One region of the Microcystis panniformis FACHB-1757 genome, then DNA from elsewhere that is predicted to be linked to it. Evidence: predicted binding sites of a transcription regulator. Region 1 holds the regulator's gene; each other region holds the start of a gene.

Region 1 (4,217 bases):
AATGATAACCTTTTTTTCTGTGATCTAGGTTATAATCAGGAGGATTAAAAATTCTGTGACAGAGAAAATGCTAACTCGATCTCCTACCAAAACCCTCAGCTTAGAAGAATATCGTAATTTAGAAACCATAGCCGAGGTTAAACACGAATATCACGACGGAGAAATTATCGAGATGACAGGGGGAAGCATCAATCATAATCGACTGGTACGCAATTTAATTCGCTTGTTAGACAATGCTTTAAGGAAAACTATTTATGAAGTCTTTCCCAGTGATTTGCGACTATGGATACCCCAATATAATCGCGGTTTATACCCAGATTTAATGATTATTGCCGGGGAACCATTATTTAGTGATAATCGCAACGATGAAATTTTAAATCCCTGCCTAATTATCGAAGTTTTATCCCCTTCTACCTCTAGTTATGATCGGGGTGATAAATTTCGTTATTATCGTTCTATACCCCAATTAAACCAATATCTTCTCGTCAGTCAAGGGGAGATACTAATAGAATCCTATAGCAAAACCTCAGAGAATAATTGGTTATTGCAAGAATACACCCCAGCAAGGGGAATTATATCCCTAGATTCTTTAGGAATTAGCTTAAATCTTGTCGATATTTACGAAGGAATTGATTTTAATCTCAACTCCTAACTTTAGCTATCTTTTAAGAGGACGTACTAAAAACAATTTTACCATCTTTTACCGCTACCAAACGCAAAGTTAAGGGTCCAGATGTATTAGTTTTACTAGCAGCAACTGCCTCAAGTGTCTCGATAGAATTACCCGACCTTTTGACTTGATCGATAAAGTTAACTACCGTAGTTAATAAACCATCTTCCACTTGAATTGACCCTAAAACTCCCGCACTTCTAGCGCGAAATTGAGCCGAAGCTAAGAGTAAATCTAAACGCTTTTGCAGGTCTTCTTCTGTCATATTTTGCGGATCAATAGAAACGGCAGCGATTACCTGTTTCTCCTCAAAAACTCTTTGATTGGGAACCACATCAGCAAAGACACGAATCTCGGTTTCTCCTAAGACATAATTACCTGCGGAAAGGATTCTCACCACATATTCTTTACCGTCCTGTAATTGTTGACTTAACTGTTCTACCTGTGCTTTTGTGATCTTAACTAAACGCTGGTCAAAATTAGGCTGATTCGGTTGGGTGGCACGGATAGCATTCATATTCGCTTCCCGCAATAACTTATCGATAACGGTGACAATAGCTTGGGGATCAACAATACGAAAAGCTCCAAAAGATAACACCTGTCCCCGGAAAATAGCGATTTGTTTTTCCCGCAATTCTTGATAGGTTTGATAGTATTGTTCTAAAACTTCCACTTCCCGCTTAAGAAAAGCCATTTGGGTTTCTAAATCTTTTAATTTTCCCTCACGCTGTTCCAAAGCTAAATTTTTATCGACGATCGATCGATCAAGTTCTCCAATGCGTTGATCCCGGCGATCAATTTCTAGCTGTAGGGTTTTTTGTTGGGTTTCCAACTGTTGAAGTCGCGCTTGTCTGGTTGTTAATAATTTTTGTTGATTAGCCAACTCTTTATCTCTAACTTTAACGGTGGTTTGTAGTTGATTTATCTGACTAGAAAGAATTGATTTTTGTTGGAACAATTGATCCCGTTGACTGCTTAACTGTGCCTTTTGATTAGTTAAAATAACTCGTTCATTATTTAAATTAGCCACTTCCTTCCGAAACTTTTCCAACTGTCCCGAAACTAATCGCAAACGTTGACGCGAAGCTTGATAATTTTTGTTAAGAACCTCTAGACGTTTCTGCACAGCTATCTGTTCACTTTTAGCTGTTTTTAAAGCCTTTTCCACCTGATTTTTTTGTTCGGTGGTTTTTCTGACCTGACTTTCTAAATCCTTAATAGCGGCACGACGTTCATTTAAAAGACGATCCAGTTCAAAAACCCCTTGACGCAGGGATTTACTAGAAGCAAACAAGACAATTAAAGTGGAGCCGGCGATCAAAATTCCCGTTACAATCGTCATTAAAGTTGCGGTTTGTTTCGGACGCAGATTAAATAAACGCATCCTTTTCTTACCGATACGGCTCCCTATGCGATCGCCAACCGCCGCTATCAGACCACCTAAAACCACGATGGCCAAAACCAAAATATAAGCGCTAGTCATCCAGAATTTAAGTAAATTGTTGACTGAGAGCGACGGGATTATGGACGGTAATTTTCTTCTTGTAAATTGAGACCATTTCTTGATCCCGCAGCTCTCCCAATAAACGGGTGACAGTGACGCGAGTAGAACCGATCGCTTCTGCGATCGCTTGGTGAGACAATTTTAGATCCACCCGGATGCCATCGGTGGTGGGAACCCCAAAATCACGACAGAGAATTAACAAAAAACTGACCAAACGTGAACCCATATCCCGGTGAGCCAAGGTTTCGATCATCATTTCCGTTTGCAGAATCCGCGAGGACAAACCCTGCAGCATCAACATTGATAAATCGGGATTATTGCGGAGGGATCTTTCTACCTGATCGATCGGGGCCGAGAGTAATTCTACCGGAGTAAAAGCCACGGCATGATAAAAACGATCCGATCGCTGGCCGGTGAGTAAGGATAGCACACCAAAGACGCTATTTTCCCGCAGTAGAGCCACGGTAATTTCTTCTCCCGCTTCATAGACTCGCGACAACTTAACGGCTCCTTTCAGCAAAAAATAGACTCTTTCGGCGGGATCTCCAGGGAAAAAGATCGTTTTGCCACGCTCGAACAATTCCACCACCGGGGGGAAATTGCCGCTGCCGATTCGACGGAACACATCTGCTAGGGGTTTATCTTGTATTAGGGATAAGTCCATCTCACATCCAAAAAAGGGGAAAATTGTTTTTATTATGCAACGAGTGTCACCTCTATTAAACATAACCGCTGCCTAAACTGGGAAAAGTTTTGGGCGCTTTTTGCCAGACAATGGGGGAGGGGTGATCATTGCTGCCCCGTTATCTGTATCCCTATTATACCGAATCTCGCTGGGGTCGGCTATTGGGGAGATTTTTGTAAGAGAAACGAGAACTATGTTAGATTTAACGGGAAAAAACGCCCTAGTGACAGGAATTGCCAATAATCGCTCGATCGCTTGGGGAATTGCCCAACAACTCCATCAAGCTGGTGCAAATATCGGTGTCACCTATCTCCCCGACGAAAAAGGCCGCTTTGAGAAAAAAGTGCGAGAATTGGCCGATGAACTTAATCCCGCTTTTTATGTCCCCTGCGATGTCCAAAATGACCAACAGGTAGAAGATACTTTCGCTACAGTGGCGGAAAAATGGGGTAAACTGGATATTTTGATTCACTGTCTCGCTTTTGCCGATAAAGAGGGTTTAACGGGCGATTTTACCGCCATCCCTCGGGAAGCTTTCACTAAATCCCTAGATATTAGCACTTTTTCCCTAACCCGTCTAGCGCGATCAGCTAAACCTTTGATGACGGCAGGGGGAAGTATTATCACTCTTACCTATCTCGGCGGTGTCAAGGTAATTCCTAACTATAATTTAATGGGGGTGGCAAAAGCAGGTTTAGAAATGAGTGTTCGCTATTTAGCCGCGGAATTAGGTGGCCAAAAGATCCGAGTTAATGGTATTTCCGCCGGTCCAATTCGCACCTTGGCATCTTCGGCCGTGGGGGGAATTCTTGATATGATCCATCATGTGGAAGAAATCGCTCCTTTACATCGCACCGTGACACAAATTGAGGTGGGAAATACGGCCGCTTTTTTAGCCAGTGATCTTTCTAGTGGTATTACCGGTCAGATTATTTATGTAGATTCCGGTTACGAAATTATGGGAATGTAGTTTTAAGTAGGTAGGTGTTAAAAATCATCAGCGCCCCCCTTATTAAGGGTAGTAGGGTTGATTCATGAATCAACCCTACTATGAATCAACCCTAGGATCAAGGGGGTATCAAAGGCGAAATCTATCTTCAATTTAATTGAAACGACTATCATAAAAGACTATGATCGTGTTTGTTGCGAAGTTGCTGAAGAGTCTTGCGATCGCTGTCTAGATCGACTTCATCGTAATGTAAATCGGCATCGTGGTTTTTCAAAAAAGCATCCACCACCCAACGAGAAGATAGACCTAAAATACTTCCGACCTCGGCACTGGTGATTTTTTCCGCTCGGTAGGCCTGCACCACCAAAGCCTCTAAAATTTCACGGGTAAGATTATTGTAGTTGTAATG
Region 2 (4,217 bases), 2.6 Mb from region 1:
GGTTGAGATTTGCCGATTGAGCCAGAATTGCAGTAGCTCTACTTTTCACTTTGCAGATATCCCTCAATCAAAATATCGGGATTGAGATAATTAACCGTGACATTTTCTAACTGTAAAGCTTGGCTCATTAACTGGAAACCTAAATCACCCACGGCAGTAGGTGCCTTGATTCCCCCGATGATTTTGGGCGCAATAAAAGCGATAATTTTTTGTACCATGCCCTCAGCGATCGCAGCTGCGCTTAAACCGCCGCCGCACTCCCACAAAACCTGACAAAATCCCCTCTGAGCAAGATTTTCCATCACTAAAGTGGGTGTCACCTCGGTTAGTTCGATCACTTCCACGCCTTTTGTTAATAATTGTTGCTTAAGCTTGACATTAGCATCAATTTGTGTATAAACAAGGGTGGGAAATTGACTGGTATCCCAAAGATGGGCGGAGGGGGGTAAATCGAGCGATCGAGTCATGACCACGCGCAGGGGATTATGATCGGAGAGGCCGTGAGTGGTGAGGTGGGGATTATCTTGACGGACAGTGCTACCGCCGACGATAATCGCATCACAGGCCGATCGCAGTTGATGGACTATTTGGCGAGAAGCGGGGCTAGTAATCCAAGCGCTATGACCGCTAGTAGCGGCAATTTTGCCATCGAGAGTCATGGCATATTTGAGGATACCGAAGGGTTTTTTAGCGGTGATGCGATGGATAAAACCCTGATTGAGTTGACGACATTCGGACTCCTCCACCCCCACCAGCGTCTCGATGCCTGCCGATGCTAATCTTTGAATGCCTTTCCCCGCCACCAGGGGATTAGGATCGATCATCCCTACCACCACTTTTTTAATGCCTGCTTGCACAATTGCCTCGCTACAGGGTGGAGTACGTCCATAGTGGTTACAGGGTTCGAGATTGACGTATAAAGTGGCACCACGGGCTTTTTCTGCCGCCTGTCTCAGGGCGAAAACTTCTGCATGGGGTTGTCCGGCCCTGGGTGAAAACCTTCGCCGATAATTGTCCCCTCTTGAACGATCACAGAACCCACCAAAGGATTAGGAGAAGTCCGCCCCAAGGCTTGCCTAGCAAGGGTTAGACATCTTTGCATCATTTTGCGATCGAATTCCGTTGCCTGGGCCATGGTTGATTTCTCCAAAGGAGGGGAGACTTGATCAGTGATCAGTAAACAGTAATCAGTGATCAGTGGGAAGCTTTTTTCAGTGTTGCCAAAGGCACGGCGTAGCCGTCCAGTAAACAGTAATCAGTGAACTGAAAACTCACATCTGATAACTGATAACTTATCTACTATTGTTATTTTAAAGTGAAACGTATCAGAGGATACAGAAATCTCAAATAAAAAAAAACAAAGATCAAAAAACATTGACTACTCACACCTCAAGATAAATCCCTAGGTGTTTGGTCTTCTGAAATGATTGACCTCTGTTCCTAGGATTTAGCGTTTGAACGGACATAATTGCTCGGTAATTATTTTCAACAGTAATGAATCGACCTACTAACTCAAAAAAGTAAATGAATTAACGATGAAACGAATTGCTCGAAAATCTGGGGAACTTGTCGGTTTGTTACCGAAAATTAACCCTGTCTGGTTAGCCTGTGTTCCTTTGTCCGCGATTATTTTCGTGGTTTGGAACACAGCCGTACAGGCCCAAGATGCGAAACCCCTAACCCCCGAAGATGTCCAAAACGCCCTTAATACAATCTGGGTTTTAATTGCCGCCATCCTCGTGATCTTTATGAATGCGGGTTTTGCGATGCTAGAAACGGGATTCTGTCGTCAGAAAAACGCCGTTAACGTTCTGGCCAAAAACCTGATCGTTTTCGCCCTCTCCACCATATCATTTTGGGCGATCGGTTTCTCCCTGATGTTTGGGTCTGTCAGTAACGAATTTTTCGGTACAGGAGGCTGGTTCCTTAGCAGTAGCGATCCCGCCACCTACGTTATGCCTGCCTCTTTGCCCACCTCGGTGTTCTTCCTGTTCCAAGTAGCTTTCGCGGGAACGGCGGCAACCATTGTATCTGGGGCGGTGGCAGAACGGATTAAATTCGTCGATTTCCTCGTTTTTAGCTTAATTATCGTCGGTATCATGTACCCGATCACTGGTCACTGGGTTTGGGGTGGCGGTTGGTTAGCTGACCTTGGTTTTAAAGACTTCGCCGGTTCGACGGTGGTTCACTCGGTGGGTGGTTGGTCTGCTTTAACCGGGGCGGCAATTCTCGGCCCGAGAATGGGTAAATACATCAACGGTCGCACCAGTGCCTTACCCGGCCATAACATGAGTATCGCGACCCTGGGTTGTTTAATTCTCTGGATTGGCTGGTTCGGTTTTAACCCCGGCTCTACTTTGGCAGTTAATGAAACTGTACCCTATATCGCTGTCACCACTAACCTCGCCGGGGCTGCAGGTGGCATTGCCGCTACCTTGACCGCATGGGCGAAAGATGGTAAACCCGACCTTTCAATGATTATTAACGGTATTCTGGCTGGTTTAGTAGCCGTTACCGCCGGTTGTGATGGTGTATCCTATTGGTCGGCCTTAATTATCGGTTTAATTGCCGGTGTGGTCGTGGTTTACTCGGTGGCTTTCTTCGATAACCTGAAAATTGATGACCCGGTGGGTGCGACTTCCGTTCACCTCGTCTGTGGTGTGTTTGGAACCTTAGCCGTGGGTATCTTCAACAAAGATGCGGGTTTAATCACCGGTCAATTCCAACTGTTTATTAACCAAATTATCGGAATTGTGGCAGTAGGGGCATTTACCCTGATTGTTAGTGGTATTGTTTGGACAATCCTCAAGGCTACCCTCGGTATTCGTGTTACTCCCGAAGAAGAATTAGAAGGTTTGGATGTGGGTGAACACGGGATGGAAGCCTATAGCGGTTTCGTCAAGGAGTCCGATATCGTTGCCGGTGGCTATTATGCTTCCAGTGTTGACATGGAAACGCCTAGCGCTCGTTAAGGTGAACCTTGTCAAGATAGATTAATCTATCCCCGACAAAGTTAAAGAGAAAAGGAAGAAGGCCTCGCCCCAATGCGATCGGTGGCTACAATTACCTTCTAAACCTTTTCTCTTTCGGTTTTTTGTCTGTTTCCGGACAGAAAAAATTAATCTTGCTACTAACCACCAACCGTCAATGAAAAAGATCGTAGGAATAACCATACTTTTGCTGGGACTGGGATTCAATTGCGGAGTTGCCCCAGTTTTTGCGGAAACCGTCGCCGCCGCTCCCCCCAATCCGATTAGTGCTGGAGATACAGCTTGGATGCTGATCTCCTCAGCTTTAGTTTTATTAATGACCCCCGGACTGGCTTTTTTTTATGGGGGTTTAGTACGTTCCCGTAACGTCCTCAACACCATGATGATGAGTTTGGTGGCCATGGGCGTCATCGGTGTAACTTGGGTGCTTTGGGGTTATAGTCTCGCTTTCGATGTCACCCTGGGTAAAAGTGGTTTTGGCGAGGGAATTGAAGCTTTTATCGGGGGACTAGATTGGATTTTTCTCAACGGTGTCACCGCCGCCGCACCTGACGATATCGGTTATGCACCCACCGTTCCCCATCAAGTGTTTATGGTCTATCAAATGATGTTCGCCATCATCACCCCGGCTTTAATTTCGGGGGCGATCGTGGAACGGGTCAACTTTAAAGCCTATTTTTGGTTTTTACTGCTTTGGTCGACCTTTATCTATTCTCCCCTAGCTCACTGGGTTTGGGGTAAGGGTTGGTTGGCAGCCACTGGGGCGCTGGATTTCGCTGGTGGAACCGTTGTTCACATTAGTTCCGGGATTTCCGCACTGGTGGCCGCCTGGATGATCGGTCCGCGGCGTAGTTTTGGTGTCCAAACCTATGCACCCCATAATGTGCCTTTTGTTCTCCTAGGTATCGGTTTACTCTGGTTCGGTTGGTTTGGTTTTAATGGTGGTAGTGCGCTTTCCTCTAGTTCCCTGGCCACGACAGCTTTTGTTAATACCAGTATCGCCGCTTCGGCCGGTGGTTTGACATGGATGCTTATAGAATGGATTTTACGGGGTAAACCGACGGCGATCGGTATTGCTAGTGGATTTTTAGGGGGATTAGTGGGTATTACTCCCGCTGCCGGTTATGTGCTGCCGATTGGGGCGATTCTCATTGGTTCGATCACTGCCCTTACCTGTTTTTTTGCGGTTAGTCTGCGGGCAAAATTGCGCTTTGATGATTCTTTGGA
Region 3 (4,217 bases), 1.6 Mb from region 1:
CGCTATTAACTAATATTCTTGAACAACAGTTAATCGGTAGCACTCCCCTACAAACTGCCCTAAGAACAGTTTTAGACTTGAAATCTTTTTCCCTGAAATCTCCCCGTCAAATCGAAGTTTTACTAGATGGTTTAACCTCGGAAACTTTAAATGTTAATCTGAAAATTCGCGACTTAGATAATCTCCGTCGCAGTTTAGATAATTCCGCCAATCGACTAGCTTTTAGTGTGATTATTGGTTCCTTAATTATCGGGGCTGCTATTGTTACGGCCAGCACCCAATCTCGGCAATTAACTATTATTAGTACCGTATTATTTGCTACAGCTAGTTTTATCGGTTTATGGTTAGTTGTCGGTATCCTGCGATCAGGAAGATTGCGCTAGAAATTATCGCCATTAAATTAAGATTTGTTGTTGTAAAAATTTCGCCCACCGACTGGCTAATTCAACTTCAGTAAAGGGAATTCTTTCAGGCGATCGCTCCTTAAAGATAAATTCTAGGCAAGGGGAACCCTGCGGGGGAAGAGCATCTAAATCCACCACTTGATTATTAACTAACAGACGGATTTCTTTGACCTCCTCTAGGGAAAAAGTTTGTAAATTAATCACTCCCTTACGAGTTGGCTTTCCCCAAGTGATAATTTTATCTTTTTGACCTAAGACAGAATATATATCATACTTAGCTCGCTCGAAGTTTTCCGCCCATTGTCGATAGATTTCCACTTTTTGGTATTCATTCCAACCACTCCAAGCCAACCAAATAAATAGAATTAATAAAGGTGTCCACAATAACCCGCGTTCCATAAACTATCGCCCCAAAATACCAGTCAATTAATCGTATTTTATGCTAAGTGGGTGGGTGGAATTAAATATAAGATGAACGGAGGTTGGGTTGAAGCATGAAACCCAACGCCCGCATGGGTTACGCTACCGCTAACCCATCCTACAAATAATTGTGCCTCCCTACTTAATTGGCAGCAAGGGATTATACTAGGGTTTGCGGCAAAAAGTTTTTCGGTGGTGGCAGGGTGTGGGGAAGGAAACCTCTTTCATCTGCGGTGGTGAAAATTTTTTCATCGGGACTGACTTGCTGATGCGGAAAAAAGGGCAGACAAAAGCCTACCCTAGGATTAATAATTAATCAATCAAACCTTAGACATCGTAGTAGAGAGAGAACTCGTAGGGGTGAGGACGTAAGCGCATCGGGTTAACTTCGTTATCGAGTTTGTAGGTGATCCAGTTTTGGATAAAGTCTTCGGTAAAGACACCAGAATCGGTCAAGAAAGCGTGATCTTTTTCGAGACTTTCCAGAGCTGCTTCTAGAGAACCAGGGGTAGAGGGTATTTTTGACAATTCTTCGGGGCTGAGTTCGTAGATATCCACATCGAGAGGTTCCCCTGGTTCGATTTGATTTTTAATTCCATCGATACCCGCACAGAGCATAGCTGCAAAAGCGAGGTAGGGGTTAGAAGTCGCGTCAGGACAACGGAATTCTAAACGTTTAGCTTTTGGGTTGCTTCCCGATAAAGGAATCCGAATCGAAGCGGAGCGATTACCTTGGGAGTAAGCCAGGTTTACAGGGGCCTCAAAACCGGGGACGAGACGCTTGTAAGAGTTGGTGGTGGGGTTAGTTAAAGCTAAGAGTGCGGGAGCGTGTCTAAGCAAACCACCGATGTAGTGCAGTGCCATTTGGCTAAGTCCGGCGTATTTATCCCCAGCGAACAGGGGTTGACCATCTTTCCAGATAGACTGGTGAACGTGCATCCCGGAACCGTTATCACCAAAGATGGGTTTAGGCATAAAGGTGACGGTTTTACCGTATTTCTTCGCCACGTTCTTAATGCAGTATTTGTAGGTCATCAAGTAGTCAGCGGCCCGTACTAGGGTAGAGAATTTAATCCCTAACTCGTTTTGACCACCAGTAGCGACTTCATGGTGATGTTTTTCGATGGGAACTCCGCAGTCGGCCATGGTTAAGAGCATTTCCGTGCGAATATCTTGAGAGGTGTCGGTGGGACTAACGGGGAAATAACCCTGTTTGTAGGCGGGTTTATAGGCAAGATTTCCCTCTTTTTCGTCCTTACCGCTATTCCAACGACCTTCGACACTATCCATATAGTAATAGCCTGCGTTGGCGGTTTGGTCGAAACGAGCGCTATCAAAGAGGAAAAATTCCGCTTCCGGTCCAAAATATACGGTATCACCTAAACCGGTACTGCTAAGATAATCGATCGCTTTCTGAGCAATAGAGCGAGGATCGCGGCTATACCATTCACCAGTTCTCGGTTCTTTGATGCTACAGATCATGCTTAGGGTAGGTTCCTTGTAGAAGGGATCGATCCAAGCAGTGGTAGGATCGGGAACCATGGCCATATCGGATTCGTTAATTGCTTTCCAACCGCGAATACTGGAACCATCGAAGGCAACACCATCGCTGAAAGAGCTTTCATCGATTTGATCGTAGTAGAACGAGCAATGTTGCCAGATACCTGGCATATCAATAAATTTCAGGTCGATAATCTTAATATTGTTGTCCTGAATCATTTTCAAGACTTCTTGTGGCGTTTCGGGCATGGAAAACTCCTTTGACGTATGAATCGGTTCTTAAGCTTCTCAAAAAATCCATCCTAAACAGTCACTTTGACCAGTTTTGTATTTTTCGATACAAAATCTTTGATCCTAGCTTGAAAAAATCTGTAATTTCCTTGTTCAGGTCGGTAATTGCTCCGAATGGCGATTTGCCCATCAGCTTCTACTGCCCCTTGCCCTACTTAGGGTTTGCGGCAAAAAGTTTTTCGTGGGGGTAGGGTGTGGGGTGTGGGGTGTGGGGTGTGGGGTTTTACCGATTTTCAGGTGGTCAATTAGCTAATTTTCAGGGAAAAAGTCCAGGAATTTTCCCCCAATCACTCCAATGGTCGGCACTTTTTGAGGGGAAAAAAGTCTAAAAACCTTGTTGGATAAGGTTTTTAGATTTATTCAGCAAACCCTACTTAGGGTCTGCGGCAAAAAGTTTGTTGGTGGGGTTAGGAGTCAGTAGCCGGTCGTCAGTAGCCGGTCGTTTCAGGCTTTGTTGCCCTTCTTTTTTGTACCAGTTTATCTACTAAGAGAAGGATAATGCAAGTTTTTTGAATGTCCTAATCCTATATTCTGGCACTAACATCGGATTTTAACAGGTCAAAAGCCTTATTTTAAAAGGGTTTTACCATTATTCAGCCAGCCCTAATTAGGGTTTGCTGAATAAATCTTGTTCGAGCTGCCCGGTCATCACCGTCCGGCCCTGGCCGTGAGGATGTCAAACACTTAACCAGACATTTTGTCCTTAAATTCTGAAATATAACGTCTGCTTAACCCGGAACGATCAAAGCGTTAGATTAGAAAGAGTCCTTTTTTGAGAGATATTTAAACCTGATGGTCTGGCCTTTTAAACCGAAAACCCACAAACAAATCGCTCGAATAGAAATTACAGGTGCAATTGCCTCCGATACCCGCAAAAGAGTCTTAAAAGCCCTAGAAATCGTCAAAGAAAGGCAATATCCCGCCCTACTTCTCCGCATTGACTCCCCCGGGGGAACCGTGGGGGATTCCCAAGAAATTTATGAAGCATTGAAGCGGTTACAAAAAAACACGAAAATAATCGCTAGTTTTGGCAATATTTCCGCCTCTGGCGGCGTTTATATCGGTATGGGAGCTAATTATATTATGGCTAACCCCGGCACGATTACTGGCTCGATCGGTGTTATCCTCAGAGGGAACAATCTGGAAAGATTGTTGGATAAGGTGGGAGTTTCGTTTAAAGTGATTAAATCTGGCCCCTATAAAGATATTCTCTCCTTCGATCGAGAATTAACTGATGAAGAAGAAAGAATTCTCCAGGATATGATCGATACCAGTTATCAGCAATTTCTGCAAACCGTCGCCGGAGCGAGAAATTTAGATGTCAATCAGGTGAAAAGTTTTGCCGATGGGCGCATTTTTACCGGCCAACAGGCGTTAGAATTAGGAGTGGTTGATCGCTTGGGAACCGAGGAAGATGCCCGACTTTGGGCGCTAGAATTGGCAGGATTACCCCCAGATAAAACTAAATGTCAGACTATCGAAGAACCGAAACCCCTCCTCAGTCGTCTGACGGGCAATCGTTCCCCAATACCCCTAGGATTACAAAAAACCCTACAGCGCCTAGAATTTGAATTGGAAGTTAACGGACAACTATTGTGGTTA

Evidence for each region. The regulator NtcA, encoded in region 1, controls nitrogen genes in cyanobacteria. The targets are predictions, from matches to a motif close to TTTGTANCNNNNGNTACAAA.
Region 2: VL20_RS11565 (ammonium transporter) is a predicted target of NtcA. The motif match lies at 1,320-1,339, and genes of this name have one in related genera.
Region 3: glnA (type I glutamate--ammonia ligase) is a predicted target of NtcA. The motif match lies at 2,649-2,668, and genes of this name have one in related genera.

Annotation. Positions count from the first base shown of each region.
Region 1 covers NZ_CP011339.1:5,464,142-5,468,358, reverse strand. Annotated here, with positions in the region: gene VL20_RS25720 (Uma2 family endonuclease) at 68-652, shown strand; gene VL20_RS25715 (DUF3084 domain-containing protein) at 666-2,153, opposite strand; gene ntcA (global nitrogen regulator NtcA) at 2,161-2,838, opposite strand; gene fabI (enoyl-ACP reductase FabI) at 3,053-3,829, shown strand; gene VL20_RS25700 (UPF0175 family protein) at 3,978-4,217, opposite strand, start outside.
Region 2 covers NZ_CP011339.1:2,409,490-2,413,706, reverse strand. Annotated here, with positions in the region: partial or broken gene ribD (bifunctional diaminohydroxyphosphoribosylaminopyrimidine deaminase/5-amino-6-(5-phosphoribosylamino)uracil reductase RibD) at 39-1,135, opposite strand; gene VL20_RS11565 (ammonium transporter) at 1,536-2,972, shown strand; gene VL20_RS11560 (ammonium transporter) at 3,148-4,217, shown strand, end outside.
Region 3 covers NZ_CP011339.1:3,830,386-3,834,602, forward strand. Annotated here, with positions in the region: gene VL20_RS18405 (ABC1 kinase family protein) at 1-383, shown strand, start outside; gene VL20_RS18410 (hypothetical protein) at 396-803, opposite strand; gene glnA (type I glutamate--ammonia ligase) at 1,152-2,573, opposite strand; gene sppA (signal peptide peptidase SppA) at 3,408-4,217, shown strand, end outside.